2 linked regions of the Kribbella sp. NBC_01245 genome follow. The protein of the gene in region 1 interacts with the protein of each later gene in a pairwise test. Links are inferred from orthologs where the notes say so. Each region holds a gene or a part of one and is shown in the gene's direction. Other genes may lie near its edges. The genes, in order: paaC and OG394_RS20755.

The links.
Region 2: the proteins of paaC (region 1) and OG394_RS20755 interact in binary tests that used the Escherichia coli proteins (3 or more experiments, as listed by UniProt). The link is inferred for Kribbella sp. NBC_01245 from one-to-one orthologs.

What each region holds. Positions count from the first base shown.
Region 1 is NZ_CP108487.1:2,353,542-2,368,012, reverse strand. Bases 9,834-12,832 are described here. They hold paaC (1,2-phenylacetyl-CoA epoxidase subunit PaaC), read left to right. Parts: upstream 9,834-10,965; coding sequence 10,966-11,700; downstream 11,701-12,832. Other genes in these bases: paaE (1,2-phenylacetyl-CoA epoxidase subunit PaaE), read left to right, coding at 12,197-12,832; paaD (1,2-phenylacetyl-CoA epoxidase subunit PaaD), read left to right, coding at 11,700-12,191; paaB (1,2-phenylacetyl-CoA epoxidase subunit PaaB), read left to right, coding at 10,691-10,969; paaA (1,2-phenylacetyl-CoA epoxidase subunit PaaA), read left to right, coding at 9,834-10,694. Outside these bases: OG394_RS10455 (alpha/beta hydrolase), read right to left, coding at 1-477; OG394_RS10450 (IS110 family transposase), read right to left, coding at 1,194-2,459; OG394_RS10445 (hypothetical protein), read right to left, coding at 2,650-2,793; OG394_RS10440 (acyltransferase family protein), read right to left, coding at 2,826-3,875; OG394_RS10435 (DUF5655 domain-containing protein), read left to right, coding at 4,075-4,497; OG394_RS10430 (LuxR family transcriptional regulator), read right to left, coding at 4,502-6,130; OG394_RS10425 (hypothetical protein), read left to right, coding at 6,250-7,518; OG394_RS10420 (cupin domain-containing protein), read right to left, coding at 7,590-7,988; OG394_RS10415 (helix-turn-helix domain-containing protein), read left to right, coding at 8,041-9,012; OG394_RS10410 (GNAT family N-acetyltransferase), read right to left, coding at 9,013-9,624; more of paaA, read left to right, coding at 9,750-9,833; more of paaE, read left to right, coding at 12,833-13,300; OG394_RS10380 (leucine-rich repeat domain-containing protein), read left to right, coding at 13,334-14,071. UniProt on the Escherichia coli protein: Component of 1,2-phenylacetyl-CoA epoxidase multicomponent enzyme system which catalyzes the reduction of phenylacetyl-CoA (PA-CoA) to form 1,2-epoxyphenylacetyl-CoA. The subunit C may be essential for structural integrity of the alpha subunit.
Region 2 is NZ_CP108487.1:4,646,220-4,660,691, forward strand. Bases 132-3,131 are described here. They hold OG394_RS20755 (response regulator), read left to right. Parts: upstream 132-1,286; coding sequence 1,287-1,976; downstream 1,977-3,131. Other genes in these bases: OG394_RS20750 (sensor histidine kinase), read left to right, coding at 132-1,294; OG394_RS20760 (FABP family protein), read right to left, coding at 1,973-2,467; OG394_RS20765 (DsrE family protein), read left to right, coding at 2,631-2,993; OG394_RS20770 (hypothetical protein), read right to left, coding at 3,001-3,131. Also shown: more of OG394_RS20750, read left to right, coding at 23-131; more of OG394_RS20770, read right to left, coding at 3,132-4,584; OG394_RS20775 (hypothetical protein), read right to left, coding at 4,581-5,165; OG394_RS20780 (hypothetical protein), read right to left, coding at 5,256-5,945; OG394_RS20785 (hypothetical protein), read right to left, coding at 5,942-6,295; OG394_RS20790 (sensor histidine kinase), read left to right, coding at 6,466-8,436; OG394_RS20795 (response regulator transcription factor), read left to right, coding at 8,442-9,107; OG394_RS40110 (molybdopterin-dependent oxidoreductase), read left to right, coding at 9,155-10,285; OG394_RS20810 (hypothetical protein), read left to right, coding at 10,285-10,749; OG394_RS20815 (3-keto-5-aminohexanoate cleavage protein), read right to left, coding at 10,730-11,554; dtd (D-aminoacyl-tRNA deacylase), read left to right, coding at 11,660-12,085; OG394_RS20825 (choice-of-anchor P family protein), read right to left, coding at 12,217-13,455; OG394_RS20830 (LamG-like jellyroll fold domain-containing protein), read left to right, coding at 13,771-14,472. UniProt on the Escherichia coli protein: Member of the two-component regulatory system DpiA/DpiB, which is essential for expression of citrate-specific fermentation genes and genes involved in plasmid inheritance.

The sequences.
Region 1 (14,471 bases):
GCGCGCGTCCATCGTGAACAACGGCGAGCCGTCGCAGGTGATCGTCGTACTGTCACCGGTGCCGCGCGGGTCGAACCCGACCGCGAGGTGACCCTTGGCCAGCGCCGGCCGGCTCGCCAGGAACGGCGCCATGCCCAGACCAGGCGCACCGGGACCACCGGGATTGCCGACCACGATCCGGCTCGGCTTGCCCTTCTTCGGCGCGACCTTGCTGATCGCGACCTCGAGATCGACACCGGCGCTCTGGTTGCTCCAGTCGCGGGGAACGGTCACCAGCGCGCACTGCGTCCGCAGCGCCGGCTCCCCGCACTTCCGCCAGCTCAACTCCTGCTCCAGATAACGTTCGGCCACGATGGTCCGCGTCGGCTGGACCGTGACGATCAGGTCGGCGGACGCCGAAACGGCACCCGGACCCGAGACGAACGTGAGCGCGAGAACACCGGCACCGAGGCTTGCGGCCAGGGCACGGAACTTCATACATCCTCCAACGGACGGCCTTGCAGGATCCGATGCAGGGTGCGGCTGCGGGAACTGCGTGATTGGTCCGTCGCAATCTGTCACGCCACCCCACCCCAGGTCCACTCCCTCCCCGGCCAGTCCCCCTTCCAATCCCAAGAACTTCTGCCGCCGCCACCCCTGCTCACCAACCTCCACGAGCCCGCAACCCCTTACCCCCTTGACCATTTCCCTCCCCAACGACGGTCGGACCCGAAATACGCCACCTGTGGAAAACCCTTCCGCGAGGTGCCTCCTTGCGCGTGCACGCGCGCCACACAACAAGGCACCTCGCGGCATGGTTATCCACAAATCCCCCTGCACCGTTGGGATTCGGCCATGCACCGTGTACGACGTCCCCGTCCGCCTAGGCGAGACCCCACGGCATACGAGTCCCCGCACCCGCCCAGCCGAGGCTCTACGGCGACCCGGCGTCCGCGTCCGACGTTCGCGATGCGCGGCGGCCGACGAGCGCGATGTCGCAACGGCGGCGGCCGGCGCGACGTACAACGAAGCCCTGGTCAGCCCGCTTCCTTTTGTCCGCGAGTGGTCGCGTCTGAACCTGCCGCGAGTGGTCGCGTATTGCCCGACCACTCGCGGAAGGTTCAGACGCGACCACTAGTCCGAAAATGACTGTGTTGGGGCGTGCGTGTGTTCCGGCGGAGCGCAGCGGAGCCGGGAGGTTGTGTGCTCGGTGGTCAGGCGACGGGTTCGAGGGTGACGTTGTAGCCGAGGGCTTGGAGTTGGCGGACGTGGTTGCGTCGTTTCCGTTCGGGGTTGATGCGGTTGTCGTAGAAGTCGGGGCCGAGGTCGTGGAAGTGGGCGTCGGGATCGGATAGCAGGTGCCAGACGATGACCAGGATGGAGCGGCCGACCGCGACGATGGCTTTCTTGCGGCCGCGGCGTCTGGCGATGCGCCGGTAGCGTTCGCCGAGGAAGGTGTCGGTTTTACCGGCGCAGACGGCGGCCTCGCCCAGGACCCGGGCCAGGTAGGAGTTGCCGTGGCCGGTGGCGCCGGTGCCTTTCTTCTTCCCGGCCGATTCTTTAACCCCGGGGGCGAACCTGGCCCACGACGCCAGGTGGCCCGGGGTGGGGAACCGGGTCATGTCGGTCCCGATTTCGGCGATGATCACGTGCGCGGTGACCCGCCCGATGCCGGGGATCTCATCGAGTCGTTCCACCGCCTCGGCGAAAGGGGCGATCTGGTCGCCGATCCTGTCTTCGAGGTCGGCGATATCGGCTTCGATCTGGTCGATCCGGGCCAGCATCTTGGCCAGCAGATAGGCGTGGTGGTCGGTGAAGTATCCGGTGAAGGCTTCTTCCAGGTCACCGATCTTGGCCCGCATCCGGGACCGGGCCAACTGCGCCAGCACCTTCGGGTCCCGCTCACCCCCGGCCAGCGCGGCCAGCATGTCCCGCCCCGACACCCCGAAAATGTCCGACGCGACCACCGACACCTTGATACAGGCATCTTCCAGCAGCTTCTCCACCCGGTTCTTCTCCGCAGTGCACGCGTTCACCAAATCAACCCGATACCGGGTCAGATCCCGCAACTGGCGGATCGGCAACGGCGGCACGAAACTGGCCCGCAGCATCTGCCGCTCCGCCACCTTGCACAACCACACCGCATCCAGCCGGTCGGTCTTCGGCCGACCCGGCAAATGCTTCACATCCTTGGCGTTCACCAGCCAGGTCTCCAACCCGGCCGCCTCCAGCAGATAGAACGGCGGCTTCCAATAGTCCGAGGTCGCCTCCATCACCACCCGCGACACCCCCAGCTCGACCAGCCGGTCAGCCAGCCGCAACAACGACCGCGTCATCGTCGAATACCGGTCCACCTCCTGCAACCGGCGCCCCGGCCGGCCCGGATCCGGAATCCGCACACAACACACCAACTCGGCCTTACCGATGTCCAGCGCCGCGACCCGCGCGATGATCTCCTCGACATCCTGCGTCTGCTCCAGCACCACAACCCACCTCCACACAACGCACCGGCAAACACGGTGCCCGCAGGAGCTGCAAGGATCCGGCGAATCTAGTCCGCGTGCTCAAAGGCAACACTGAAAGGCCCACAACGCAACTCCCGGCGCCCGACTCGCGGACGGCCTCAAACGAACCACAGTGATACGGCGTCAACGGGCACCACCCCAATTTTCAGCCCGGAACGGGCCGCCCACCAGAGCAGTGCCAGACTCGCGGCAGAAGGCGGCTGCGGATGTCGAGCGCTCCGCGGCCGAGCGTGGCCTGTGCGACAACGTCGACGCCGAGGGCACCAGCAGTCGTGCGACGGTCGGACATGGGATGCGGGCGTGCTGAGGGATGCGAGGCGGTTAGGCGCGGTGTTGGGAGGCGGGGCGGCGGAAGGTGAGGCGGTCTAGGGCTTTTTTGAGGCGGGGGGCGAGGGGGGTTTCGACGAAGCGGTTGATGGCGTAGGCGGCGGCCAGCATCACCAGGACGGTGAGGGTGACGAGGAGGTAGCGGTTCAGGTGGGTGCCGAGGCGTTCGAAGATGATGAAGCCGATGTGCGCGTGGATCAGGTAGAGCGGGTAGGTGAGCGCTCCGAGTACGACGAACCAGGGACGGGCGAAGCGGTGGGTCAGCTTCAGCGCGACCAGCGTCAGGACGAGGAAGATCAGCACGATGATCGCGACGACGACGCCGTTGTGGATCTCGGCGCTATACCGGTTCTGGACCGCGTCGGAGAACTCCATCGCCCGATAGACCGCATTGCCCAGGCAGATCGCGATGATCGCGCCGGCCTGCAAACTCATGCCGAAGCGGTAGATCATGCACAACGCCATGCCGGCGATGAAGTAGTGCGAGAACTGGGTGTTCAGCACGAGATCCGCGGCCGACGGCAGTACGCCGGTTTGGTACACGAAGGTCAGTCCGAGCCAAGCCCACAAGGCGATCGTGACGCGCGTCTTGGTGATGCCGATCAGCGTCAGCACGAAAATGATCATGTAGAAGCGCAGCTCTGCCCACAGCGTCCAGTAGACGACGTCGACGTTCTCGATATTGGGCAGCGAGTTGAACATCGTCAGATTCGCGACGTACTGCACGGCTCCCACCGGAAACCGGCCCTGGCTGAACAACACCGATACGACCGCCGTTAGCGTCACCGCGATCCAGTACGCCGGATAGAGCCGCACGACCCGCGAAACGACGAAGGCCTTTGGTTTGCGGTTCCACGCGCTGAGCAGGACGACGAATCCGCTGATCATGAAGAACAAGTCGACACCGAGATAGCCGTACCGCGCGATCAGCCCGCCGGTCGGGAACTCGAGCTCGGAATGGTCGCCGGCGTACGCCGAGAACAGGTAGTGGTAGAGCACGACCGCCATCGCCGCGATGATGCGGAGCAGGTCGATCTCATGCAAGCGCCCGACGCTGGGTCGGACCTGGGCGGTGGTCGTCAGATTGACGTCGGAGGATTGCACGCCGCGAAAACTACCAATTCCAAACCACGTCCGGGTAAAGGCACTGACCACTACCGGTCAGTTGTGCCCCTATCGACACCCGATCCAGCCCTTACGTGACCCAGACCACATTCCCGGAACCGCGGGCTACGCTCAACGCATGTGGGTCTGCGTGCGTTGCGGACGCGATTTCGCCAACCGGAATCAGACGCACACGTGCGCGCCGCTGCACGAGCTCGACGACCACTTCGCGGGCAAGGCGGTCGTCGTGCGCGAGACCTTCGACCGCGTGGTCGAAGAGGTACGGCGCTTGGGCCCGGTCGACGTACTGTCGGAGAAGACGCGGATCGCCTTGCACCACGGGATGAGCTTCGCCGCGTTCGTACCCCGGAAGAACTGGCTGGACGGGCACGTCGTACTGGCCGAACGCCTGGAAAGCCCACGGTTCCGGCGGATCGACGTCTACTCGGTGGGCAATGTCGTGCACGTGTTCCGGCTGGCCGACCCGGTTGAGGTAGACGCCGAATTCGTCGCGTGGCTCGTGACCGCCTATCGGAAGGCCGCCCGTCACGTCACCGGCTAGTGCCCTACTTGAATCGGGTGAAGTCCCGTTTGGAGAGGCCGCCGAGCTTCTCCCGAGCGTGTTGCAGGTGGTTGCGGACTGTGCCTTGGCTGATGCCCAGGTTCAACGCGATCTCTCGGCCGGTCAGGCCCTCGGCGGCGAGCTCGGTGACCTGGCGCTCTCGCGTGGTGAGGCCCGCATTGACGGCGTGCCGCTGGCTCTCGGGGATCGTCGGTGACCCGGGCTCGCGACGGATGCGCCGATCGCGGAGGAGATTGGCCATGCTGCGCTCAGCGTCGGTCAGCCGGTACAGGTCCAGTGCCCGCCGGTGGGCGACAAGCGACTCGCCTCCTGATGGCGCGACCCGGGATGCGTGCGCCATGGCACGCGCCGCCGAATGGAACTCCCCGTTGGCCTCGAACCGGTCCGCCACCTCGACGAAGGACGGGTAGGGGTCGTTCCGGCCGATCAGTGTCTCGGTGAACAGTCGCTGGACTGCGGGGCGCGGCCCGGCGGGCCAGAAGTCCCACATGTCCGTCAGCACCTCGTCGGCTTCGCCGGGAGCGAGTTCGGCCAAGGTGACGGCGATGCAGTCCCACCCGAAGCGTGGCCTGCTCGCGGCCAGGCGTCGAAGGGTGGGACCGAGGTCGCGGTGCGGTCGCGGTTCGCCGCGAACTGCGCGGAGCGCGGCTTGGGTGCTTCGCGCCATCGCGCCGAGTTGCATGCTCCGTCCCTCGAGGAGTTCCGACTCCGCGGCGAGGTCGAGATCGGGTGCGGTCGCCGAGAGCTCCAGACCGGCGGCCACGTTGAGGACGGTGCCGAACGCCGCGACCTCCTCGCTCGCGTTCGTCAACGGTGCGACGACGTCACGGGCGGCCCGGTACTGGCCGAGGTGGATCATCGCGGTCGCCCGGATGAGGGCATGCCAGTCTCGGTTGCGCGGGCCGGTGACGATATGGCGGGTTCGATCCCAGACCTCGTCGACCTCGCGCAAGCGGCCCCACGACAGGAGTGCGAGGGAGTGGTTCAGCACGACGTTGGCGACCTCGCTCGACAGCAGCGGCGACCCGACGCGAAAGGGCTCCCAGACCCGGCGGTAGGCGGCGTCGGCGGCGTCGTTGTCACCCTCATACGTGAGCAGGGCCGCTTGGGCGCCGTCGGCTCGGGCGACGATGACGGGGTCCGCGAGCCGCTCGCCGACCGCGCGGGCCGCGTCGACGAGTTCGAGTCGGAAGGCCGCGCTCGGCAACAGGTCGCTCTTGGGGAAGGCCATGGTGAGCATGGACATCGCCTGGCCCGCATCGTCCCCCGCGATGGTGAAGTCGCCGAGCGCGGCGGCCGTCAGCTCGGTGTCCTCCGCCGCTCCGGCCAGAATGGCCATCCGGACCGTGATCCAGCCGCGGGTCGTCGGGTCGTCGGCGCGCTCGAGCATGCGCCGCAGGATCTCCACTCCCCGCCGGTAGTCGCCCGTCCACCGCGCGACCAGGAAGATGCTCTCGGTGAGGTGGCGCACGGTGTCGGCCGCGGTGTCGGCGGCGGCGATGGTGGTGTCCAGCAGATCGAAGGCGGCCTCGGTCTCGCGTCGCAACGCCAGGCCGAGGGCGCGCTGGCACGCATCCACGACAGATGTCGCTGAGGCCGGCCGGCTCGTCACGCACCAACAATATGTGTACTGGTTGCACTGGACCAGGCCTGCTGCACGGGCGGTCTACTTGGGGCCATCCGCTTCGCGTCCCAAGACCCCGCGCTGCGGCAGCCAAAGGAGTATGTGCAATGAGAAAGCTTGCTTCACTCGCCGTCGTCGCGTCACTCGCATTGACCGGCCTGATCGCGCCGGCACTGACCGCCCACGCCGCCGGCGCCGACCCGTCGACAACCACAACAGCGACGACCACAACCGCGACGAGCGCCGCCACCGAGACGCTCCAGCAGCGCGTCGAGGCATTCATGGCCCTGCATCCCGCCACCGAGGAGGAGAAGGCCAAGATCCGTGCCCTCGTCGCGCAGTTGCCCGCCGACACGTTGGACCGGGTCGAGGAGCTCAACGCCAAGCTGGGAATCCGCGACACGCAGGCCGCCGAGATCGCCGACAACGTCATCAACCCCGCCGACTACCAGTGCCAGCAAACTCCGCTCGGGGACTGGCTCAACTCGACCGTCGCGGGAATGCCCTTGATCGAGCTGATCATTCTGGCATTCACCCCGGCCCCCCTGTTCCCGACCTATGACGCCCTGTTCTTCGGCACCGAGTCCAAGGCGAACAGGTTCGGCGTCAATGGCGAGTACACGAACCTGCTCACCTCGCAGATGAAGGACCTCCGCGGGTTCTGGGACGTCAATGGCAGCGACATCCAGCTCACCCCGATGCACGGCGCCGATGTGTTCAAGGACGTCAACCGGCTGGCCAGGGTCATCCGGGCCATGTTCGGCGGCACCGCCGAGGCTGCCCTGGAAACCGCCAAGGTCTACCTGCAGCTGATGAACGCCGCGCCCGGCCTCCAGCATGGCGCCCACCCGTACTTCACCTTCAACGCCTTCGCCTTCGACCCCAGCGATGAGCCCGAACTGCTGGCCATGGGGCTGACGAAGAAGATCGTCATGGGTGATGGCGTCCTGCAGGGCTACGCCGCCATCGGTATCGACTCGAAGGTCGCGCCGCGCGCGATCCTCGCCCACGAGTACGGCCACCAGGTCCAGTACGCCAAGGATCTCTTCCAGACCACGCTGACCGGACCGGAGGCGACCCGTCGGACCGAGCTCATGGCCGACGCCTTCGGCAGCTACTTCATGGTCCACTCGCAGGGCGAAGCGCTCAACAAGGCCCGGCAGCTCGCGGACCAGAAGACGTTCTACAACGTCGGCGACTGCGGCTTCACCTCGGCTAGCCACCACGGCACGCCGAACCAGCGCTACAACACTGCCGCCTGGGCCATCGGCATCGCCAACTCCGCGGTAGACCAAGGCCACAAGCTCCTGGTCCTGCCGTTCACCGCGAAGTTCGAAGTCAAGCTCCCCGAGCTCGTCGCGCCCGACGCCAACTGAGCAGTCCCGTAACAACGAGCCCAGCGGCATACAACACGTGCCGCTGGGTTCGTTTCGTCTGACGCGCGAGACTAGGTCAGCTCGAGGCCGGTGTGGGTGCGGATGTGGTCGGGGATGTCCTCGTGGCGGTCGCCGGTGGTCGGTTGGCCGGCCGGTTCGATCACGACGATCGAGGCGCCGCCGTCCGAGAACGGCTTGTGGTAAACGCCTTTCGGCACCACGAAGGCCGATCCGGCCGGCAGGATCACGTCCCGCTCTTCGCCCGGTTCGCCATCACGTAGGCCGATGCCGAGTTCGCCGTCGATGACCAGGAAGAACTCGTCGGTGTTCTCGTGCACGTGCCAGACGTAGTCGCCGGCCACCTTGGTGACGCGTACGTCGTAATCGTTGATCCGGGCGACGATGCGGGGACTCCACAACTCGTCGAAGGTCTTGAGGGCGGCCTGCAGGCTGATCGGTTCGTTGCTCACCACTCGATCATCCGTGGCTGACAGCCGAACGCGTGAGTGCTAGGAATAGCACATGTCGCAACGATCCTCTCAACACCGGGTTCGGGTGATCGTGGACCACGGCTCCAACCCGTTCGAAATGGGTGTGGCGACCGAGTTGTTCGGCCTGCGTCGCCCCGAGATCGACCGACCCTGGTACGACTTCGGCCTCTGCGCACCCGAGCCCGCCGTACGGATGCATCTCGGTTTGTTCGCGCTGTCCGACGTCGCCGGCCTGGATGCGGTCGAGGAGGCCGACACCGTGATCGTCCCGAACCGGCCGGATCCGGACCAACCGCCGAACCCAGCGGTCTGTACGGCGATCGCGCGCGCGGCTGATCGCGGCGCTCGGCTGGTGAGCTTTTGCACGGGCGCCTTCACCTTGGCCGCGGCGGGCGTACTCGACGGCAGGCGGGCCACGACGCACTGGCAATGGGCCGAGTTGTTCGAGGAGATGTACCCAGCGGTGCGTTTGGAACCGGACGTTCTGTACGTCGCGGACGACCCCGTCTACACCGCTGCGGGTAGTGCGGCCGCGCTGGATCTCGGTCTGCACCTGATCCGGTTGGACCACGGCGCGGAAGTCGCGAACACGGTCAGCAGAAGGCTCATCTTCACCGCCCATCGCGAAGGCGGGCAGCGGCAGTTCGTGGATCAACCCGTGCCGGTCGTCGCCGACACCTCGCTCGCGCCGATCCTGGCGTGGATCCGGTCAGAACTCGCCACCCCGTTGACGATTGGCGCCATCGCGTCGTACGCCGCAGTGAGCCCGGCGACCCTGCACCGCCGCTTCCAGGCCGAACTCGGTACGACGCCCCTCGCGTGGCTCACGGCAGAACGAATCGCCCTCGCCTGCCGTCTACTCGAACGCGGCGAAACCCGTCTGACCACGATCGCCCGCCAAACCGGCCTGGGCACGGCCGCCAACCTCCGCACCCAATTCCGCCGCCGCACCGGCCTGACCCCGACGGCCTACCGCCAACGCTTCACCCTCACCAGCCCGTAGTCAGTCCGTCGCGGTGGGGTCCGTGTGGAGGCGGATCTGTTTGATGCGGACGGTGCTGGTGTCGTCTTCGCCCATTTCGCGGTGGGCGCCGTCGGCGGCCCAGCCGGCGTCGGTGAAGAAGGCGCGGGTGGCGTCGTCCTGGGCGTTGACCCAGTAGGTCACGCGGGTGAAGCGGTCGGCCCGGACGGTGTCGACGATCGCGTGCAGGAGGCGGGAGCCGTGGCCGAGGCGGGTCGCGTCGGGGTGGATGCAGAACTCGGCCACCAGGGCGTCCTTACCCGGATCGGCGTCCGGGTCGTCCGACGGCGTGAGCGCGGCGAAGCCGACGAGGTGCCGGCCGGCCAGGGCGACGAGGACGCGGTTGCGGGCTTCGCCGGGGGAGAGGAGGGACTGCTGCCACTGTTCGACGAAGTGTTCGGGCTCCAGTTGGTCGAGCAACTCGTTCGGCAACATGCCGCGGTAGCTGCGGCGCCAGGCGGCGACCTGGACCTCGGCGATCGCCTTCGCCTCGTTCGGCAGGGCCAGCCGCACGCTGGTTTCCGCGATCGGCCCGCTGGGCACCGGATCACCAGTGGGAGCGGGGGCGTGCGGGTGGGAGTGCTCGCTGCTCATATCCGCCATCCTTCCATCGCCACGGCGACTGCCAGGCATGGCCCCCACGCCCGGTTGGGAGGTGGGTTGTGACACTTGAACGGCAATCTGGACATGAAGTGTCACAAGTGGGCTATGGTGGGGGTATGAGTAGCGAGGTGGACGGCTTTCAGGCCACGCTTGACGCCGATGGGCGGATCGAGCCGCGGGACGTCATGCCGGACGGGTATCGCAAAACGCTGATCCGGCAGATCGCGCAGCACGCGCACTCCGAGATCATCGGCATGCAGCCGGAGGGCAACTGGATCAGCCGCGCCCCGTCGCTGCGGCGCAAGGCGATCCTGATGGCCAAGGTGCAGGACGAGGCCGGACACGGGCTCTACCTCTATGCCGCCGCCGAGACGCTCGGGGTGGATCGGGCGGATCTGCTCGACCTTTTGCACACCGGCCGGCAGAAGTACTCGAGCATCTTCAACTACCCGACGCTGACCTGGGCCGATATCGGCGCGATCGGCTGGCTGGTCGACGGTGCCGCCATCGTGAACCAGGTGCCCCTGTGCCGCTGTTCCTACGGTCCGTACGCACGGGCCATGGTTCGCGTGTGCAAGGAGGAGTCGTTCCACCAGCGGCAGGGTTTCGAAATTCTCTACACGCTGTGCAACGGCACCGACGCGCAGAAGGCGATGGCGCAGGACGCGCTGGACCGTTGGTGGTGGCCGAGCCTGATGATGTTCGGGCCGCCCGACGGCGACTCGACGCATTCCGCGCAGTCGATGGCGTGGGGCATCAAGCGGCACAGCAATGACGAGCTGCGTCAGCGTTTCGTCGACATGACCGTGCCGCAGGCGGACATCCTCGGTCTGCGCGTGCCGGATGACGGGCTGCGCAAGGAGGGCGATCACTACGTCTTCACCGAGCCGGATTTCAGCGAGTTGTACGAGGTCGTCAAGGGCAATGGCCCCTGCAACGCGCAGCGCCTGGCTCATCGCGTGAAGGCGCACGAGGACGGCGCCTGGGTCCGCGAGGCGGCCGCGGCGTACGCCGAAAAGCAAACCGATAAGCAGAAGCAGAAGCAAGGAAGCGCCGCATGATCGAGCCGCTCTGGGAGGTCTTCGTGCGTTCGCGCCGCGGGCTTTCCCACGTCCACGTCGGCAGTCTGCATGCGCCCGACGCCAAGATGGCCCTGCGGAACGCCCGGGACGTCTACACGCGTAGACAAGAAGGCGTTTCGATCTGGGTCGTGCCGGCCACGGACATCACCGCGTCCAGCCCGGACGAGAAGGACGAGTTCTTCGATCCCGCGGGCGACAAGGTCTACCGCCACCCCACGTTCTACGACATCCCTGACGGCGTGGAGCAGCTGTGAGTGACCTCTACGCCTACGTGCTCCGCCTCGGCGATGACGCGCTGATCGCGGCGCAACGCACCGCCGAGTGGATCGCCGCCGCCCCGCAGCTCGAGGAAGACGTTGCCCTGGGCAACATCGGGCTCGATCAGCTCGGCCAGGCCCGCACGCTGCTGGCGTACGCCGGTTCGATGGTCGGCAAGACCGAGGACGACCTGGCGTACTTCCGCGACGAGCGCGACTTCACCAACCTCCAGCTGTGCGAGCTGCCGAACGGCGATTTCGGTCACGCGATGGCCCGGCTCCTTTACTTCGCGACTTACCAGCACCTGCTGTACGACGTACTGCGCGAGTCTTCGGACGAGACGCTCGCGGGCGTGTCGGGCAAGGCCGTGAAGGAGGTCGCGTATCACGTCGACCACGCCACCCAGTGGGTGTTGCGACTCGGCGACGGTACGGACGAGAGCCATCGCCGGATGCAGGCAGGGCTCGACGCGCTCTGGCCGTACACGGCGGAGATGTTCGCGTCCGACGACCTGGTCAAACGCCTGCCCGTGGCCGTCGATCCGTCGACGCTGGAGGAGGAGTGGCACCGCCGGGTGACCGAGGTCATCGACGCTTCCACCTGCACGCGGCCCGAGGCGTCGTACCAGCACTCGGGTGGTCGGGATGGCCGTCATACCGAACACCTCGGGTTCCTGCTGGCGGAGTTGCAGCACGTCGCGCGTTCGCATCCCGGAGCGTCCTGGTGATGACCGTTCTGCCGGGCGTCAGCGAGATCCGCCGGGTCGTCGGCGAGGTGCCGGATCCGGAGGTCCCGGTGCTCACGATCGATGACCTCGGCGTGCTGCGCGACGTACGGCTCGAGGGTGACGAGGTCGTCGTGGTGATCACGCCGACGTACTCGGGCTGTCCCGCGATGGACATGATCCGGACCGAGATCGGCGTTGCCCTGGACGCACTCGGCGTCGAGCGGCATCGCGTCGAGACCGTGTTGTCGCCCGCTTGGACGACGGACTGGATGAGCGAGTCCGGCAAGCAGAAGCTCGTCGAGTACGGCATCGCGCCGCCGACCGGGCGCCGGGCAGTCGGTGCGCCGGTGATGCTGGCGTTGACGCTGCGCTGTCCGTTGTGCGGTTCGCCGGACACCACCGAGCTGAGCCGGTTCGGATCGACCTCCTGCAAGTCGCTGTGGCGTTGCAACGCCTGCCGCGAGCCCTTTGACCACTTCAAGGCGATCTAGTGCTGATGACGACCACAACGGCCGGCGCCACGACCATGAGCAGGCGTCGCGCGACGTTCCACCCGCTGAAGGTGTCGGCGATCGAGATGCTGACGGACGACTCGGTCGCGATCACGTTCGAGGTGCCGCCCGAGCTGGCCGAGGAGTACGCGTTCGCCGCCGGGCAGCACCTGACCGTGCGACGGCCCGGCGACGACGTACGCCGCAGCTATTCGATCTGCTCGCCGGCCGGTTCCGGCGTACTGCGGATCGCGGTCAAGCGCATCCCTGGTGGCGAGTTCTCGTCGTACGCCGCTGAGGGGCTGGCCGTCGGTGACACGGTCGAGGTGATGACGCCACTCGGCCGTTTCAACACGCCGTTGGATCCGGCGAACGCGAAGCACTACGCGTTCGTCGCGGCGGGCAGTGGCATCACGCCGGTGTTGTCCCTGGTGGCGACCACGCTGGCGGTCGAGCCGGAGAGCCGCGTCACGCTGCTCTTCGGCAACCGGACCGCGTCGTCGGTGATGTTCGCGGAGGAGCTCTCCGATCTGAAAGACCGGTACGCCGAGCGCTTCCACCTTGTGCACGTGTTGTCGCGAGAGTCGACCGAGGTCGAGCTGTTCAGCGGACGAATCGACGCCGAGCGGCTCGAGCGGATCCTCACCACGATCCTGCCGGTGAAATCCGTGGACGAGTGGTTCCTCTGCGGGCCGTACGCCTTGGTCGTCGGCGCGCAGGAGTTGCTGCTCGGCCACGGCGTACCTCGGGAGCACGTGCACGCCGAGCTGTTCCACGTCGGTGACGAGGCGCCGGTCGCCCGCGTCGAGGAGAAGGTCGTCGACGAGCACGCGGCCGAGGTCACCGTCATCCTCGACGGCAGGCGTTCGACGTTCGCTCTCGCCGAGCACGATCGGCCGGTGCTGGACGCGACTCTGGCCGTCCGGACCGACGCGCCGTTCGCATGCAAGGGCGGCGTCTGCGGGACATGCCGGGCGAAGGTCGTCGACGGCACGGTCCGGATGGACACCAACTGGGCCCTCGAACAAGACGAGATCCAGGCCGGCTACGTCCTCACCTGCCAGTCCCACCCCACCACGCCGAAGGTCACTCTCGACTTCGACGCCTGACATGTGTCCGGCCGGCCGGACTAGGCTCGGCGGATGGAATCGCTCAATCTTGGCGGGCGGGGTTTGACCGAGCTCGACCCGGATATCCGGCGGCACCGCGGGCTGCGGGAGCTGTACCTCCACGACAACGCGCTGACCACGCTGCCCGAATGGCTGGGGGACTTCCCCGAGCTCCGGATCCTCGATCTGAGCCACCAAGGCATCACCGCGCTGCCCGAGTCCATCGGCCGCCTGGGCCGGCTCGAATTCCTGTACGTCAGCGATCTCGCCATCACCGAGTTGCCGGAATCGCTCGGCGATCTCGGCTCGCTTCGCTACCTCGGCGCCACCGACAACGGCCTGGAGAAACTCCCGGCCGCTCTCGGTCGCCTCGATGCGCTCGTCGAGCTACGCCTGTACGGCAACCGCCTCACCGAACTCCCCGACGGGTACGGCGGTCTGCGCGCACTGCGGGAGCTCCACCTCGACGGCAACCCCATCGAGAGGCTGCCCAGTACCTTCGAAGCGTTGACCGACCTGCGAGTGATCAGCCTGCGAGCGAACGCGCTGACCGAGTTCCCGGTCCAACTCAGCCGCCTTCCGCACCTGCGTCAGCTGGACCTCCGGGCGAACCGGATCACGGCGCTGCCCGACCTCGCCGCGGACGCCTTCCCGGCGCTGGAGAAGCTCGACCTGCGCTGGCTCGATCTCGACGGCGTACCAGCTTGGGTGGACGCCCTGCAGCAGCGCGGCTGCCTCGTCTACCGGACGTCAGCCGGCACGACCCAGTGAGCGTGAATCCCGACCATCGCGTTCCAGCACAGGCTCTGCGTTGATTCGTCTGTATCTGCTCGCCCTTCCTGCGGCGGGTCGTTTGGTCACCGGCGTAGGCGGGCGGATTCGGACGAATCAACGCTAAACGCCTGCCAGGTACGGACTTCTGCCCGGGTTGTGTTGGTTTCACCCGTCCCCTGAGGTCTTGCGAAGTCTCTGGTGGACCCGGGCCGCGTCAAGGGTTCCATCGGCTGACGCCGACGCATGCGCGCCCTTGACCCGGCCCGGGTCCAGTCCACTCAGGAAGCTGCGCGCGCGTCAAGGTGCGTCGCGATCGGTCAGACCTCACCCGGGCCAGTGGCCGCACCGAGCACTGCCGCAGGCGCGTCCGGTTGCGACTACTCGCGGGCTGAGAAGA
Region 2 (14,472 bases), 2.3 Mb from region 1 along the record:
CGCCGACGGTTACAGCGGCACAATGGCGTACGTGATGCGCCGCCCGAGCGAGCTGCGACGCCAGGTGCTCTGGCTCCAGGCGTGGACCGTCGCGCTCCTGATCCTGGTGGTCTGCAGCACCTCGATCGTGCTGGCCAAGGAACAAGCGGACCGCGCGGCCGCCGTCGCCGGCGTTCCCGCGCCGGGCTGGTGGGAGCTGACCCGGCCGGAATTGCGGTCGCTGCTCGGCCTGGCCTGCCTGATGCTCGGCATCTCGATCGCCGGCAACGCGCTGGTCTCGTGGCGGGTTCGCCGCTCCACTCGCGGTAAGGGGACCCAGACGCTCGCCTGGATGCTCGACTTCTACGAGGGCGTGCTGCACGCGGCCCGCGAAGGCCTGCTGCTGCTCGACGCCTCCGGGCAGGTTCAACTCGTGAACGACGAGGCGCGGCGCCTGCTCGGCCTGCACGACGTACCGCCCGGGACAGGGGTTGCCGAGTTGGGTTTGCCGGCCACGCTGGCAAACCTGCTCACCGAGGGCCGCACGGCGTACGACGAACTGCATTTGGGCGCGAACGGCGTGCTCGTGGTGAACCAACTCCCGGCCCAGACGGCCGATGGCGGGCGCATCGTCACGCTGCGAGATCACACCCAGCTGCAGCGGCTTCTCGGTGAGCTCGACGCCGTGCGGAGTCTGGCCGAATCCCTGCAGGCGCAGAACCATGAGGCGTCGAACCGCCTGCATACGGTGGTCAGCCTGATCGAGATCGGCCAGCCGGACAAGGCCCGCGAGTTCGCCGTCTCCGAGTTGCAGTTGGCTCAGGCGATGACCGACCGGGTCGTCGGCACGGTCGGCGATCCCGTCTTGGCTTCGCTGCTGCTGGCCAAACTCGCGCAGGCGCAGGAGCGCGGCGTACTGCTCGGTCTCGATCTCGGCTCGGAACCACTCGATGTCCGGCTGCCGGCGCAGGACGTCGTCACCGTCGTCGGAAACCTGCTGGACAACGCGATCGAGGCTGCCCGAGGTGGTACGGCGCCACGTCGGGTCGAGCTCGTCGCCCGAACCACCCGCGAGTACGTCGATCTGGCCGTCACGAACACCGGTGCGGAGCTGGGGGCCACCGATCTGGCGCGGATGTTCGACCGTGGCTGGAGTACAAAGGCCGAGCCCGGGCATGGTCTGGGGCTCGCGCTAGTGCGCAGTACGGTCGAACGCTGGCAAGGTCAGCTGATGGTCGATCCCGACTCGGAGATCGACGACCTGCCCGCGCTGACCGTGCGGGTCCGGCTGCCGAGGGCGGTGAGCGGTGTCTGAAGACCTGCGCGTGCTGGTGGTCGAGGACGACCCGATCGCCGCCGAGGCCCATCGCACGTACGTCGACCGGCTACCGGGATTCGCCTGCGTCGGCGTAGTCGGGTCGGCAGCCCACGCCATCCAAACGCTCGCCCAGGGCCAGATCGACCTGGTACTACTCGACATGAACCTCCCCGACGGCCACGGCCTGGACGTCGTACGACGTATGCGTGCTGCCGGTCTAGGTACCGACGTGGTCGCGGTGACGTCTGCCCGGGAGGTGGCCTCCGTACAAGCCGCGGCCCGGATTGGCGTTGTGCAGTACGTCTTGAAGCCGTTCGCCTTCGAAACGCTCCGTGACCGGTTGACAGCTTACGCCCGGCAGAGGCGTTCGGCGACGGCTGGGCGGACTGTGGCGGACCAGGACGAGGTCGATCGGTTGTTCCGGCCGGTGGTGCGTCCGGAGAACTCGAGCGTTCCCAAGGGCTTGGCCGGGTCGGTGCTGGAGCGGGTGGTTCGGCTGCTCGGTGATCGCGAAGGCTGGACTGCGGAGGAAATCGCGACAGAGCTCGGCACTTCGCGTATTACGGCCAGGCGGTACTTGGAACACCTGGCCGACCAGGGACAGGCCTTGCGGACGCAGCGCTACGAAGGGCGCAGTGGGCGTCCGAAGGTGGAGTACTCCTGGATTTCCGAGAGTTAGGCGCGGATCAGGGTGGCCCAGAGGTGGGGCTGCAACTGGTGGCCTTCGGCGGCCATGTCGTACGCCCACATCAGCTCGCCCTTGACCAAGCCGTACAGCCGGTGGCCGGCGCTGACCTCTTTGGCCGTGGCCGTGCGCGCGACGACGTCCGTGCGCATCTCGATCTTGGCGCCGTCGATCTCGCCGTACCAAACCTCGGCGAAGCCGGTCGGATGGGCCAGCACGACCTCGAGCTTGCCCTCGGGCTTCGGCCGCCAGAAGCCGGTCTCGACCGCGAGCGGGCGCTGCTTCGTGCCGTCCTCGCCGACGATGTAGGTCTGGCTGACGTAGTGCAGGTAGGGCTTGCCGTTGTGGCTGAAGTCGATCTGCTGCCCGAACTCGAATTTGTCGATGGTCGGGTACTCACCGTGGCCGCGGCCCTCCCAGCGACCGAGCAGCCACGCGAGCGGCATCAGGTCGGGGTGCAGGTCCTGCGGGATCTCGAAGGCCATCAGGGCGCCGATCAGGACCGGCCGCGATAGAGCCGGTAGACGACGAAGGCCGAGAACCACCCCATGAAAAGGGTGACCAGGACCAGCAGCGAGGTGAAGACGACGTGCAGCACGGCCACAGTCTAGGGGATGCGCGCGGCCGGTCCGTGACTACGCTGTGGTGATGTCGCGCACCCTGGTGATCAAACTGACCGCAGGCTCGGACGAGGCGGAGCGGGCCAACCAGGCCTTCACCGTCGCCGCCTCGGCCCTCGCCTCCGGAGCACCCGTCTCGCTCTGGCTCACCGGCGAGGCGGTCTGGTTCGCCGTGCCCGGACGGGCGGAGCAGTTCGACCTGCCGCATGCGGCGCCGCTGAGTGACTTGCTGGCGGCGGTGCTGGCTGGAGGCACGCTGACCGTTTGCACCCAGTGCGCGAAGAGGCGGGAGCTGAGCGAGGCGGATCTGCTCCCCGGCGTGCGCGTCGCCGGGGCGCCTACGTTCACCGAGGAGATCCTCACCCCGGACGCTCAGGCCATCGTTTACTAGCTCCGGCCTAGACCTCCTTGCCGGCTTGTTGCTGCTTGCCGGTCTGCTGGGCGCGTTGGTGGTGCGCGCCGGGGGTCGTACCGGCGTGCGACTGTGCCGATGGAGCCTGTCCTGGCCGTTGGGCAGCGCCTGCGGCCGGGGATACGCCGCCGACGCCCATCTCGTGCAGCCTGTTCATCTCGGGTGATCGGGCCGGCTGAGCGTGCTGCGCTGTGGCCGTCTGACCTTGCTGGTCCTGCAGCCCCTTCCGCCCCGGCTGCTCCGCTCCCGGCTGTCCCTGCTGCCCTTGGCGCAGTTGGGCCTGGGTGAGCTGGGTCTGGCCAGGCTGGTTGTTCGCGGCCTCTTGTGCGGTGACCGGTTCGCCATCGGAGACGTACGGATTCACGCCTTCGTTGTCGAGTTCTGGGCCCTTGGACTCGACCTCTTCGGAAACGTAGGGGGACGGCGCGTTGGGGTCGGTCTCGACCCCGGACGCGGTCTCGGCGTCGTACTCGGAGTCAACGCCGGTCTCGACCTCGGACGCGGTCTCGGCCTCGAGCTTCGTCTCATCGGAGGCATACGGGGACGCCGGATCGGACTCGAGCTCGGTCACCTCCCGCTCGGTCTCCTCCGTCCGGTCGACGGTCTCCTCGGCCTCGGACTGCGCTTCCTTGGTGGTCTCCGGCTCCTTGTCGGCGACCTCGAGATTGGGCCCTGCCGGCGGCTCGTTTGTGTGCGCTTCTTCGACCTTGGCGTCGCGCAGCTCGTCGACCGCCTGGGGGTCGGGCCCGGCTAGGGGCGCGGCCTCCGGCCCGGCCGTGATGTCCCGGTCGACCTGGTCCGGCGCTTCGGCCTCGGGTCCGCTGGTCTCCTGCTCGGGCTCGGTCCGCGCGGGCTCATCCAGCTGGTTATTGTCGAGCTCGCTCTGCGCCTGGAGCGCCGCGGCACCCGCTGCCCCGGCCGCGCCCGCCGCCAGGGCCGGGTCGACGGCGTCGGGGGCCAGGTCGTCCCGCTCGCGGTCGCGTTCGCGCTCCTTGGCCTTCTCGCGCTCGTGCTCGGGATCGCGGCCCGGATCGAGGTCCTGCTGGGCGTCGAGCTCGGGCTGGGCCTGCGGCTGGTTGGTGTCGTCGTTCTCGTTCTCGCTCTCGGCCTCCTCTTCCCGCTCTTCGCGCTGCTCGTCCCGGTCGTCGCCGCGATTCTCGTCCTGGTCCTCGCGCTCTTCGTCCTGGTCGTCGCGTTCTTCCTCCCGGTCGTCGCGCTCTTCCTCGCGGTCTTCCCGCTGCTCGTCGCGCTCCTCCCGCTCGCGGTCCAGCTCGGCCTCGCGCTCGGGGTCAGGGCCGTTCACCCCGTCCCGGGCGTGCTCGCCGAGCCGCCGGTCGTGGTCGGGCCCGGGCGGGTTGTGCCGGTCGATGGTGCGGTCGAGATCCGGGTCACTGCGGCGGCTGTCGCGCAGCCGCTCGCGAACGAAGTGATCGACGAGAACGCGCAGATGGGCCTCCCGCGCCGCTGCCTGCTGCCGCGCCTGGACTCGCTTGTGCATTGCCTTGAGCAACGAGCTCATCCCGCGCCCGAAGGCCTTGAACTCGTTGAAGATCTCCTGCTCGGCACTCATCGCGTCACCTCGGCGGCGTAGACGGAGTAGTTGATCCCGACGGCCCGGGTCGGCGAATCGGCCTCTGGCTGCTCGGCGTACAGGTGGAACTCGGCACCCCGTCGCAACCACACGGCGAGATGCCGCCGCCCGTCGGCGACCTGGCCGGGACCGCCCGGGAATTCCGGCTGCCCGAGCATGCCGACGTACGCCGGCTCGCCCCAATGCCTGCGGGCGAGCTCGACATGACGCGGCCAATATTGGTCCAGCCCCTGCTCGGCGAGCGGGATCTCCGCCGGAGCGATCTGGTACGCCGACCAGCCACTGCGCGGGCTCTCCGGCAACACCACACCGGGATAAACCTGCATCAACGTCTCGCGCCGGGTCATCAACCCCCACGAACTCTGGTCCGGATCGATCTCGGTCGACTCCTCGATCGGCCAGGGCAACCACCCCGTGGCCGCCGAAACCCGCTGCGCCAACGCGACGACCCCTGCCCGCCCCACCTCGACCGGCCCCCAGAGCCGGGTCCAATCGGGCACGTCGGCCAGATCCGCCATCGCACGCTCGTCATCGTCCAGCGACCGATCCTGCGTCTTCACCCGCGCTCCTCCACCCGTGGCAACCGATAGCGCCCACCCTAGGACGCCCGAGGCGCACCCCGGGCTCCCAAAGCCCTTCCCTGTGGATAACTAGCGGAGCGGAGGCAGATCCCAGTCGTCGTCGCGGAGCCGGAGAATCGCCCACCCCACCGCGGCGAATCCGACGGCCTGCAATCCCCAGCCGAACAGGTCGAGCGTGTGGCTCGCGACGATCACCGCGGCCAGGTGGATCGGCTGCGACACGATCGTGCAGACCGCCGCCCACCGACCGACCACCCGCGCCCGCCAGAGCGCGACACCAAGCAGCACGGTCCCGAGGACGTGCCCGAGTACGAAGACCACCCCGGCCACGTCGACCGTCGGATGAATCGTCTCGTACATGCGCGTGATCGCGCCGGCGTCGAGCCCCGCCTTGCCACCGGCCCAAACGTAGTAGTCCGACGACGCGAGCCACGGCAGTGCCAGATAGCCCGGCACAAGCAGCACCAGAGCCGCCGCTGTGAGCCGCGGAGCCCGCCGCCGGGTCAGCCGCCCGACGAAGTACACAGCCGGCACCAGCGTCAGGATCGCGACGAACCCCATCCACAGGACGAACGACATCCGGCCCGGCTGAGCCAACATGTCGCCCACGATCGTCGCGGGGGCGTCGGCCGTGTCGTACGGCAGGAAGTACCGCAGCAGCGCCACCGCCGCCGGCCCGATCGGTAGCAGCAATGCCGCGAACCACCGCGTGGCCCGTCGGGTATCAGCGCCGGCGACCTCAACCACCGTGTCAGTCATCGCGCACCCGCAAACTGCCGCGCCGGCACCAGCACAAGCGCCGTACCAACAACAGCCAACGCAATCGCCAGCCCCGCGACGACCATCGCGGCCGCGGGCACCCCACCGGCAAAGAACGCCGGTACGGCGGTCAGCGCGGACAGCAGCCGCAACACGATCAACGGCACCACCGCGCGCCGTACGCCACGCCATGCGAGCACCACCAGCACAAGGCTGATCAGCCCGATGGCCGACGCGATCAGCGCGATCGACATCGGCGGGTGCTCGCCGTCGGTCAGCAGCGGACTGGCCAGATCACCCAACGACAGCAGCCCGAAGACGACGAGCCCGGCCCGAAACTTACGAGACATCAGAACCTCCCCTGGACAAACGCCCCTCGATCGAAGGACCTGCCATCACCCTGCGGCGGATGCCCGCACGGCGCCCGGGGCGGCGTTCACCAGCTGCCGGGAGGTTGCCCGGGCTATCCAGGACTGCATTCCCGGGACGCCGGGACACCTCAAGGCGCACACTGATCCACATGACGGCCGGCAAGCGAGTGCTAGCGGGCGGCCTCGGGACTTTCGCCGTCCTCGAGGTCGCGGCAGCGGTCGTTCTGTGCCTGGTGGTCTCGTGGACCTGGCAGGACGCGCTCGAGAGCTTCGTCGTGACCAACGGTCTGATGGGCCTGACCTTCGCCGTCTGCGGCGCGGTGATCGCCTGGCACCGCCCGTCGAACCCGATCGGCTGGCTGTTCGTGGCCGACGGCATCGGCCACGCCACCACCGCCGCCGGCGCACCGCTGGTCCAGGCCCTGCACGACGGCGCCGCGCCGATGGTGGCGCAACGACTGGCACTGACGGTGTTCCAGTGGTCTTGGCCGTGGTCGATCGGGCTGTTCCTGCCGCTCGCGCTCCTCCTCTTCCCGGACGGACGCCTGCCCTCGCGCCGCTGGCGACCCGTTGCCATCGGCATCGTCGTGACCGCGCCCCTCTTCGTACTAGAGATGGGGACGAGCCCTGACAAGCCGTTCGAGGACGGTCCCCGCGGCTACTTCACCCTCTCGTCGTACGACGCCTGGCAGCCGCTGTGGACCGCGACCGAGATTCGCGGCCTGCTCGTCTTCCTGCTCGCGATCATCGCTCTCGTACTGCGCTACCGCCGGGCCTCGGAAACCGGCCGCCGCCAGCTGCTCTGGCTGCTCCTGGCGGCAGTGATCGTGCTTGCGTTCATGACGCCCTGGTCGCTGGTGGCCGGCACTCCGATCCTGGTGCTGCTGGCGATTCCGCTGGTGCCGATCGCGGTGGCAGTGGCGATCGTCCGGCATCAACTGCTGGACATTCGCCTGGTCGTATCCCGCGCGCTTGCCTGGGCGCTGCTCTCGATAGTTGCCGTCGGCTCCTATATTGCCCTGGTCGCCGTCCTGGACTCGTTCATCTCGTCCCAGCTCGGCCGATCCGCCGCCGTGACCGTGATCGTCGCCCTGCTGATCGCACCCGTCCTGCCTCGCCTGCAGCGACTGGTCGACCGAGCGATGTACGGCGACCGCCGCGATCCCGCCCGCGTCGCCTCCCGCGTTGGCGAGCAGCTCTCCACCAACCCGGCCGGCGGTATGCACGGTGTCGTCGCGGCCGTCCGTTCCGCCCTGAGACTGCCGTACGTCGCAGTCGAGGCGGACAGGTCGATCCTGGCCGAGGACGGGGTGGCCGGCACTGTGGTTCCAGTGGATCTCGAGTACGGCGGGACCGCCGTCGGCTCATTGCTGGTGGGACTCCGCCGAGGTGAATCCGAGTTGTCCACAGCCGATCGGAACGTGCTCTCCCTGGTCGCCGTACCGCTGGCGGTTGCCGTGCAAGCGACGCGCCTGTCCGCGGAGCTGCAGACGTCCCGGGAACGGCTCGTCGCCGCCCGCGAGGAAGAACGTCGTCGGCTCCGACGGGATCTCCACGACGGACTCGGTCCCACCTTGACCGGTATCGCGTTCACCGCGGACGCTGCCGCCAACCTGGTTTCCACTGACGCCGCACGGTCGACGGAGTTGCTGAGCATGTTGCGAACGGATGCCCGCACCGCGATTGCCGACGTACGACGCCTGGTCGACGATCTGCGGCCGCCCGCGCTGGACGAGCTCGGGTTGGCCGGCGCCTTGCGGCAGCGGGCGGATCAGCTGTCCTGGCGAGCGGATGGCGCTTCGGTCACGGTCGAGGTATCAGCCGAGGGGTTGCCCGCGTTACCGGCCGCGCTGGAGGTTGCGGCGTACCGGATCGCCACCGAGGCGCTGACCAACGTCGTACGGCATTCGCGCGCCACGAACGCCGTACTGGCACTGCGGTGTGGTGCCGAGCTGGAGATCGAGGTCACCGATGACGGGCCGCCGAACGGCGCGTGGAAACCGGGTGTCGGGCTGCAGGCCATGCGCGAGCGGGCGGCGGAGCTGGGCGGCCGGTTCGAGGCCGGGCCGTCGGAGCATGGCGGCCGGGTGCGGGCAACGCTGCCGCTGGTGAAGTCGTGAACGCCATGGGAGTGAACGACATCAGGGTGGTGCTTGCGGACGACCATCCGGTGGTCCGCGCCGGGCTGACGGCGTTGCTGTCGTCATTGCCCGGGATCGAGGTGGTCGGGGTCGCGACCACCGGTCGCGAGGCGGTGCGCGAGGTCGTCACCACGAAACCCGATGTGGCCGTGCTCGATCTGCAGATGCCCGATCTCGACGGGTTCGCGGCGACTCGCGAGATCGCCCGGGTGGCGCCCGAGGTGGCGGTGCTGGCGTTGACGATGTTCGAGGACGACGACTCCGTGTTCGCGGCGATGCGTGCGGGGGCGCGGGGCTACCTGGTCAAGGGTGCCGAGCAGGAGGAGATCGCTCGCGCGATCCGGGCGGTCGCGGCCGGTGAGGCAATCTTCGGCCCGGGCGTCGCGCGCCGGGTGCTCGGCTTTTTCGCCGCTCCGCCGGCACCCGCCGAACCGTTCCCCGAGCTGACGGCCCGCGAACGCGAGATCCTCGACCTGCTGGCCGCCGGGTTGCCGAACGCGGCGATCGGGCAGCAACTCGGCCTGGCCTCGAAAACCGTCGCGAACAACGTCTCCACGATCTTCACCAAACTCCAGGTCGCCGACCGGGCCCAGGCCATCATCCAGGCCCGCAACGCCGGCCTCGGCAATCCCGATGTTCGTGGGCGGTAAGCGGCAAGGGGGTCCGTTGCGGCGATCCGTGCGTTGTGATGGAAAGCATGAAGCTGCCGTCTCCTCCGAGCGAGGACTCGTTCTCGTCGCCACTGCATCACCCCCGGGTTGCGACCGTGCTGGGGCGCTGGCTCGGGATCGCCGTACTGGTGTGCTTTGTGACCGGCCTGCTGAGCCATTGGCAGCAGGAGACGCCCGCCTGGTTGACGATTCCCAGCCGACCCGCGTCGTTCTATCGCTTCACCCAAGGCCTACACGTCGCGTCCGGCCTGGTGTCCGTGCCGCTGTTGCTCGCCAAGCTTTGGACCGTCTATCCGAAGCTGTTCGCGAAACCGCCTAGTTTCAAGGCCTTCGGGGAGATCCTCGAACGCCTGTCAATCCTCGTACTCGTCTCCGCCGTCGCGCTCGAGGTCTTCATAGGCTTTCTCAACACGCTGCAGTGGTACCCGTGGCCGTTCCCCTTCCGCCAGACGCATTACGCCTTGGCCTGGGTGATCGTCGGCGCGTTACTGGTCCACGTCGCGGTGAAGCTGCCGCTGATCGTCACCCACTGGCGTCGACCGACTCCCTTGCCCGAAGCAACGACCGGGATCAGCCGGCGTACGTTGTTCCGGACGGTCGCGGGCGCTGGCGCCTTGGTAGGCCTCACCGCCGTCGGCCAGTCGGTACCAGCGCTCGGCCCGGTCGCCGTACTCGCTCCTCGTCGTCCGGGCATCGGCCCACAAGGGCTGCCGGTCAACCGGACGGCAAAGGACGCCGGCGTGATCGCCCAGGCCCTGTCGCCGGATTGGCGTTTGACCGTTGCCGGGCCGCGCGAGCTGACGTACTCGCTCGACCAGTTGAGGGCGCTGATCCAGCACGGCTCGGACTTGCCGATTGCCTGCGTGGAGGGCTGGAGCCAGGGCGCCAGCTGGGAGGGCGTCCGGGTTCGGGACCTGCTGCGGTTGTGCGGCGCCGACGTGGGGGCCCGCGTCCGGGTGGTGTCGCTCGAACGCGGAGGCTTCTACGGAACCAGCGAACTCCCGCCACAGTTCGCCGCCGATCCCCTGACGCTTCTCGCCTTGCGGGTCAACGGCGAGATCCTCGACCTGGATCACGGCTTCCCGGCCCGGATCATCGCGCCGAACCGGCCGGGCGTACTGCAGACGAAGTGGGTCCACCGCCTGGAGGTGCTGTGATGGGCCGTACGACCGTCCGGGGTATCACCCGGTGGAGCATGTTGCCTACCGATGCCGCCAGGCTCGCGTTGGTCGGACTGGGATTGGCCGCCGGGCTGTACGGCGCTTGGTTGCTGCTGCACCACCTCGAACCGCCGGCGCTGATCCGCCTGCCGCTCTGGCTCGGCGGTGCTGTATTCGTCGACGACTTCGTCATCGCACCAGTCGTCATCGTGGTGGGCTGGTTGCTCACCCGCCGACTGGGCGGATCGGACGCGCTCGCTTACGTCCGTACCGCGTTGCTCTATATCGGCCTGACCAGTCTGATCGCCCTGCCGCTCTTGCTCCGGCAGGGCATGGGCGCGAACCCGACAGTGCTCGCGCGGAACTACCTCCGCGACTGGTTATTGCTAGAGGCAACCATCGTGCTGGTCACCCTCGCCGTGTTCGCCGTACGGCGACGCGCTAGACGGCCTTCGGATTAAGGAGAGTACGAGCCTCGTCGGGGGCCATCGGCGGGCGTTGGGCCAGAGTGGCGAGCGTTGCGGCGCGCTCGACCAGGTCGGCGTTGTGGGTCACGGGCTTGCCCTTGGCCAGGGTGAGGGTGTCCTCCATGCCGACGCGCAGGTGACCGCCCATCGACAGCGCCGCGAGCGCCACCGGCAGGGTTGTCCGGCCGACGCCCGTTGCCGACCACGACGTCACCGCCGAGGGCAGACCGTTGACCGCGGCAACCAATGCCTGCGGAGTGCCGGGCATCCCGCCGGGCACGCCCATCACCAGGTCGCAGTGCACCTTGCCGCCGTACGGCAGACCGAACTTGTCCAGCAGCCGGTGCAACGCGGCCACGTGCCCGAGATCGAACAGCTCGAACTCCGGCACGATCTCGCGCTCCTGGGTCAGCCGGTAGAGCTCGGTCACGAACGGCCAGGGGTTCATGAAGACGTCATCGCCGAAGTTGACCGTGCCCATCGTCAGCGAGCAGGAGTCGGGAGCGGCGTCGAGCACCCGGAGGCGGTGCTCGAACGGGTCCGTGACGGCACCACCGGTCGAGAGCTGCACGATCAGCGCGCTGTTCTCCCGGACGGCCGCGACGGTCTCGGTCAGCCGGCCCAGGTCCAGCGTCGGCCGGTGCTCGGCGTCCCGGATGTGGATGTGGATCATCGCCGCGCCGGCCGCCTCGCAGCGCTTGGCGGTTTCCACCAGCTCGTCGAGCGTCGTCGGCAGCGCCGGGCAGTCGGCCTTGGCCGTCTCGGCACCAGTGGGAGCCACGGTGATCATCGTCGTCATAGGACGAATCGTGCCAGATGTGCCGCTCGAACGGGAGAATCCCCCGTCAAACCGCCCGATCACCGGACGATCTGGCCCGCTCGGGCGTTCGGGCAGACTGGGGGCATGAGAGCCGTCGTACAGCGTGTCAGCCAGGCATCCGTCACCGTCGAGGGCGAGGTGGTCGGTGCGATCGATCGGCCGGGGCTGCTCGTCCTGGTGGGCGTGACCCACGACGACACCGCCGAAATCGCGACCGCCCTCGCCGCGAAGATCTGGACCCTGCGCATCCTCAAAGGCGAGCGCTCTTGCGCCGACGAGCAGGCCCCGATCCTCGCGATCAGCCAGTTCACCTTGTACGCCGATACGCGCAAGGGTCGTCGGCCATCCTGGTCCGCCGCCGCGGCAGGGCCCGTCTCGGAACCTCTGTACGACGCGTTCTGCGACGCGCTCAAGACCCTCGGCGCCGAGGTGGCTCGCGGCCGCTTCGGCGCCCACATGGACGTGGCCCTCGTCAACGACGGCCCGGTCACCCTGATCCTCGACAGCTGAAACCGCTGGCAACGAGAAACCGGACTCTCCGAACCTGGATCACGGGGATCCTGGTCCGGAGAGTCCGGTGGTGTTTCGGTACTGCTACCTACTACCCAGCTGAACCGGTGAGGTTCGAGTCAGTTGGGCTATCAGCCGACGACAGCGGCCTCGGAGTAGGCGATCTTCACAGTGGTGTTCAGCGCCTTGACCCGAACCACGAGGGCCGTGACGGAGATGCTGCTGCCGCGCTTCTCGACCTTGTTGAAGGTCAGCGAGGCGATGTCCAGCACGTTGACCGTCTTGTTGACGCCCTGCGGAACCGGGATGACCTTGTCACCGACGCGGATCGACAGAACCTTCGACCCGGCCCACAGCTGCGTGTGGGTACCCGTGGTCTTGGAGGCCTTGGCCCAGGAGGTCACGGCCTCGACGACGATCTTGTGATCGCCACTGCCGATCGTGACTCGACCCGTCTTGGCGTTCATCTCGGCCGTCGCGCTGTCAGCCGTGGTGGTGCCGCGCTTGGTGGTGGTGACCGCGCCGGCGTAAGCCAGACCCGGGACCTTCACCTCGGCGACGCCCTGCGTGTGCGACTTGCCGCCGGTCGTGATGCAGAGGGTCTGCAGCGACGTCGGGCTGGACTTCACCAGGTCGCCAACCTTGACCTCGGTGCCGTAAGCCTTACCGCGCAGCACACCACTGACCGGGCCACCGACCTCGGCCTTGGTGAGCAGAACGGCGACCGTCGCGCCCTTCGGCAGGAACTTGTTCTTGATCGTCGAATGGATCAGAACGGCCGCCGAGTTCGCGGTCGCGCTGGACGACGTCGTCGACAGCTTCTGGTAGTTCAGCACGATGAAGCCGAGGCCCGGAACCGAAACCTTGGTGTTCGGGTCGGCCTTGATCAGGTTCGGCACGGTGACGCTGCCGATCTTGATCGCGAGGATCTTGGTGCCGGCGCTGGCCTCGAACTTGCCGTTCTTGTTGACGGCCGAAGACCAGTTCTCGACGCCCTTCAGCGTGAGCAGGTTGCCCAGCTTGACATCGACAGCGGTCGCCTTGGTGATGGAGCCATTGCCCCGCTTGTCGTTCACCGTGTTCGTCTGGGTCTTCACGGTGCGCGCGATCGCCTGACGGTTGACGTTGGCCGTGGCCAGGTCGTTCGTCTCGTGGATGCCGACCTTGGTGGTGCAGGCGTGCTGAGACGAAACCTGCGGGCCACTGTCAGCCAGACCGGTGAAGACGTAGGTGCCGTGCGCGAAGCCGCTGTAACCGAACTTCTGCGCGGCGGTGGCAGAACCCGACGTCAAGGCAATCGTCGAAGCTACGCCAACGGCGGCAACTGCGCCGGCGACGACCAGCTTCTTGTATCCGATGCGGGGTCGCATTGACCCCTCCTCCCTGAGTAATGACTCGACCCGCGTTCGGGCCAGGACAGAAGGGACAACTCGCCCGGTTGCCGTAGGTAACGAGACCGATGCAGACCGAGACCTAACCGTGACAATTGACCTCATCCTGTGAGAAACCAGGTCTTGCGCGTAACCTTCCCGCCTGCATCCCCCGGCGAGTCGCCTTGCCAGCAAGCCTTTTGAGCCATCGCTCTGCCGGTTCCTGCAACCTCGAAGCAAGCCGATGTGACTGACGAAGAAGCTTGTTACCGTCCGCCGGAGAACTCGAGAGAGCTCCGAGCAGAGGGGGAAGTTATGAAACGAGCGCTTCAAACCGTGGCGGTCACGGCAGCCCTGACCATCGCGGCAACGGCACCGGCCGAGGCGGTCATGTCACAGAGGATCAGCTGGAAATTCAACACCGTCGCTTCACCTGTCACCACGGTGATCGACGACAGCGGCAAGTCCCACCTCGGCACGGTGACGGCCTCCAACGGCGGCCAGATCACCACTGTCGCTCCGGGACGAGATGGTGCCGGACAGGCCGTGCAGTTCCCGGCGCTCTGCACCGGGACCGGCTGCCCGAAGGCGATGATCAGTACGCCGGACGAGGCCTCGCTCAACCCGGGTGCGCTGGATTTCGCGTACGGCGCTTGGGTGAACGTGGTTCCGGTCGAGTTGACCGCGGACCACGGCTCCAACCTCTTGCAGAAGGGGCTCTACAACACCGCGCAGTGGAAGCTCCAGCTGGACAAGACCTCCGGGACGCCGAGCTGCGTGATCCGGGAGGCCGGTGGCGCGGACCCCAAACTGGTCACTTCAAGTGTCAGCATTTCGGACGGCCAATGGCACAAGGTCACCTGTCAGCGGATCGCCGGGCAGTTCCAGATCCTGGTCGACTCGATCGACCGGACGGCGGTGCCGGTGACCGTGGCCGCGTCGTACGTGGTGAATCCGGTCGGCCAGCCGTTGACGGTGGGCGCGAAGAGTATCGGCACCGATAACGACCAGTTCCAC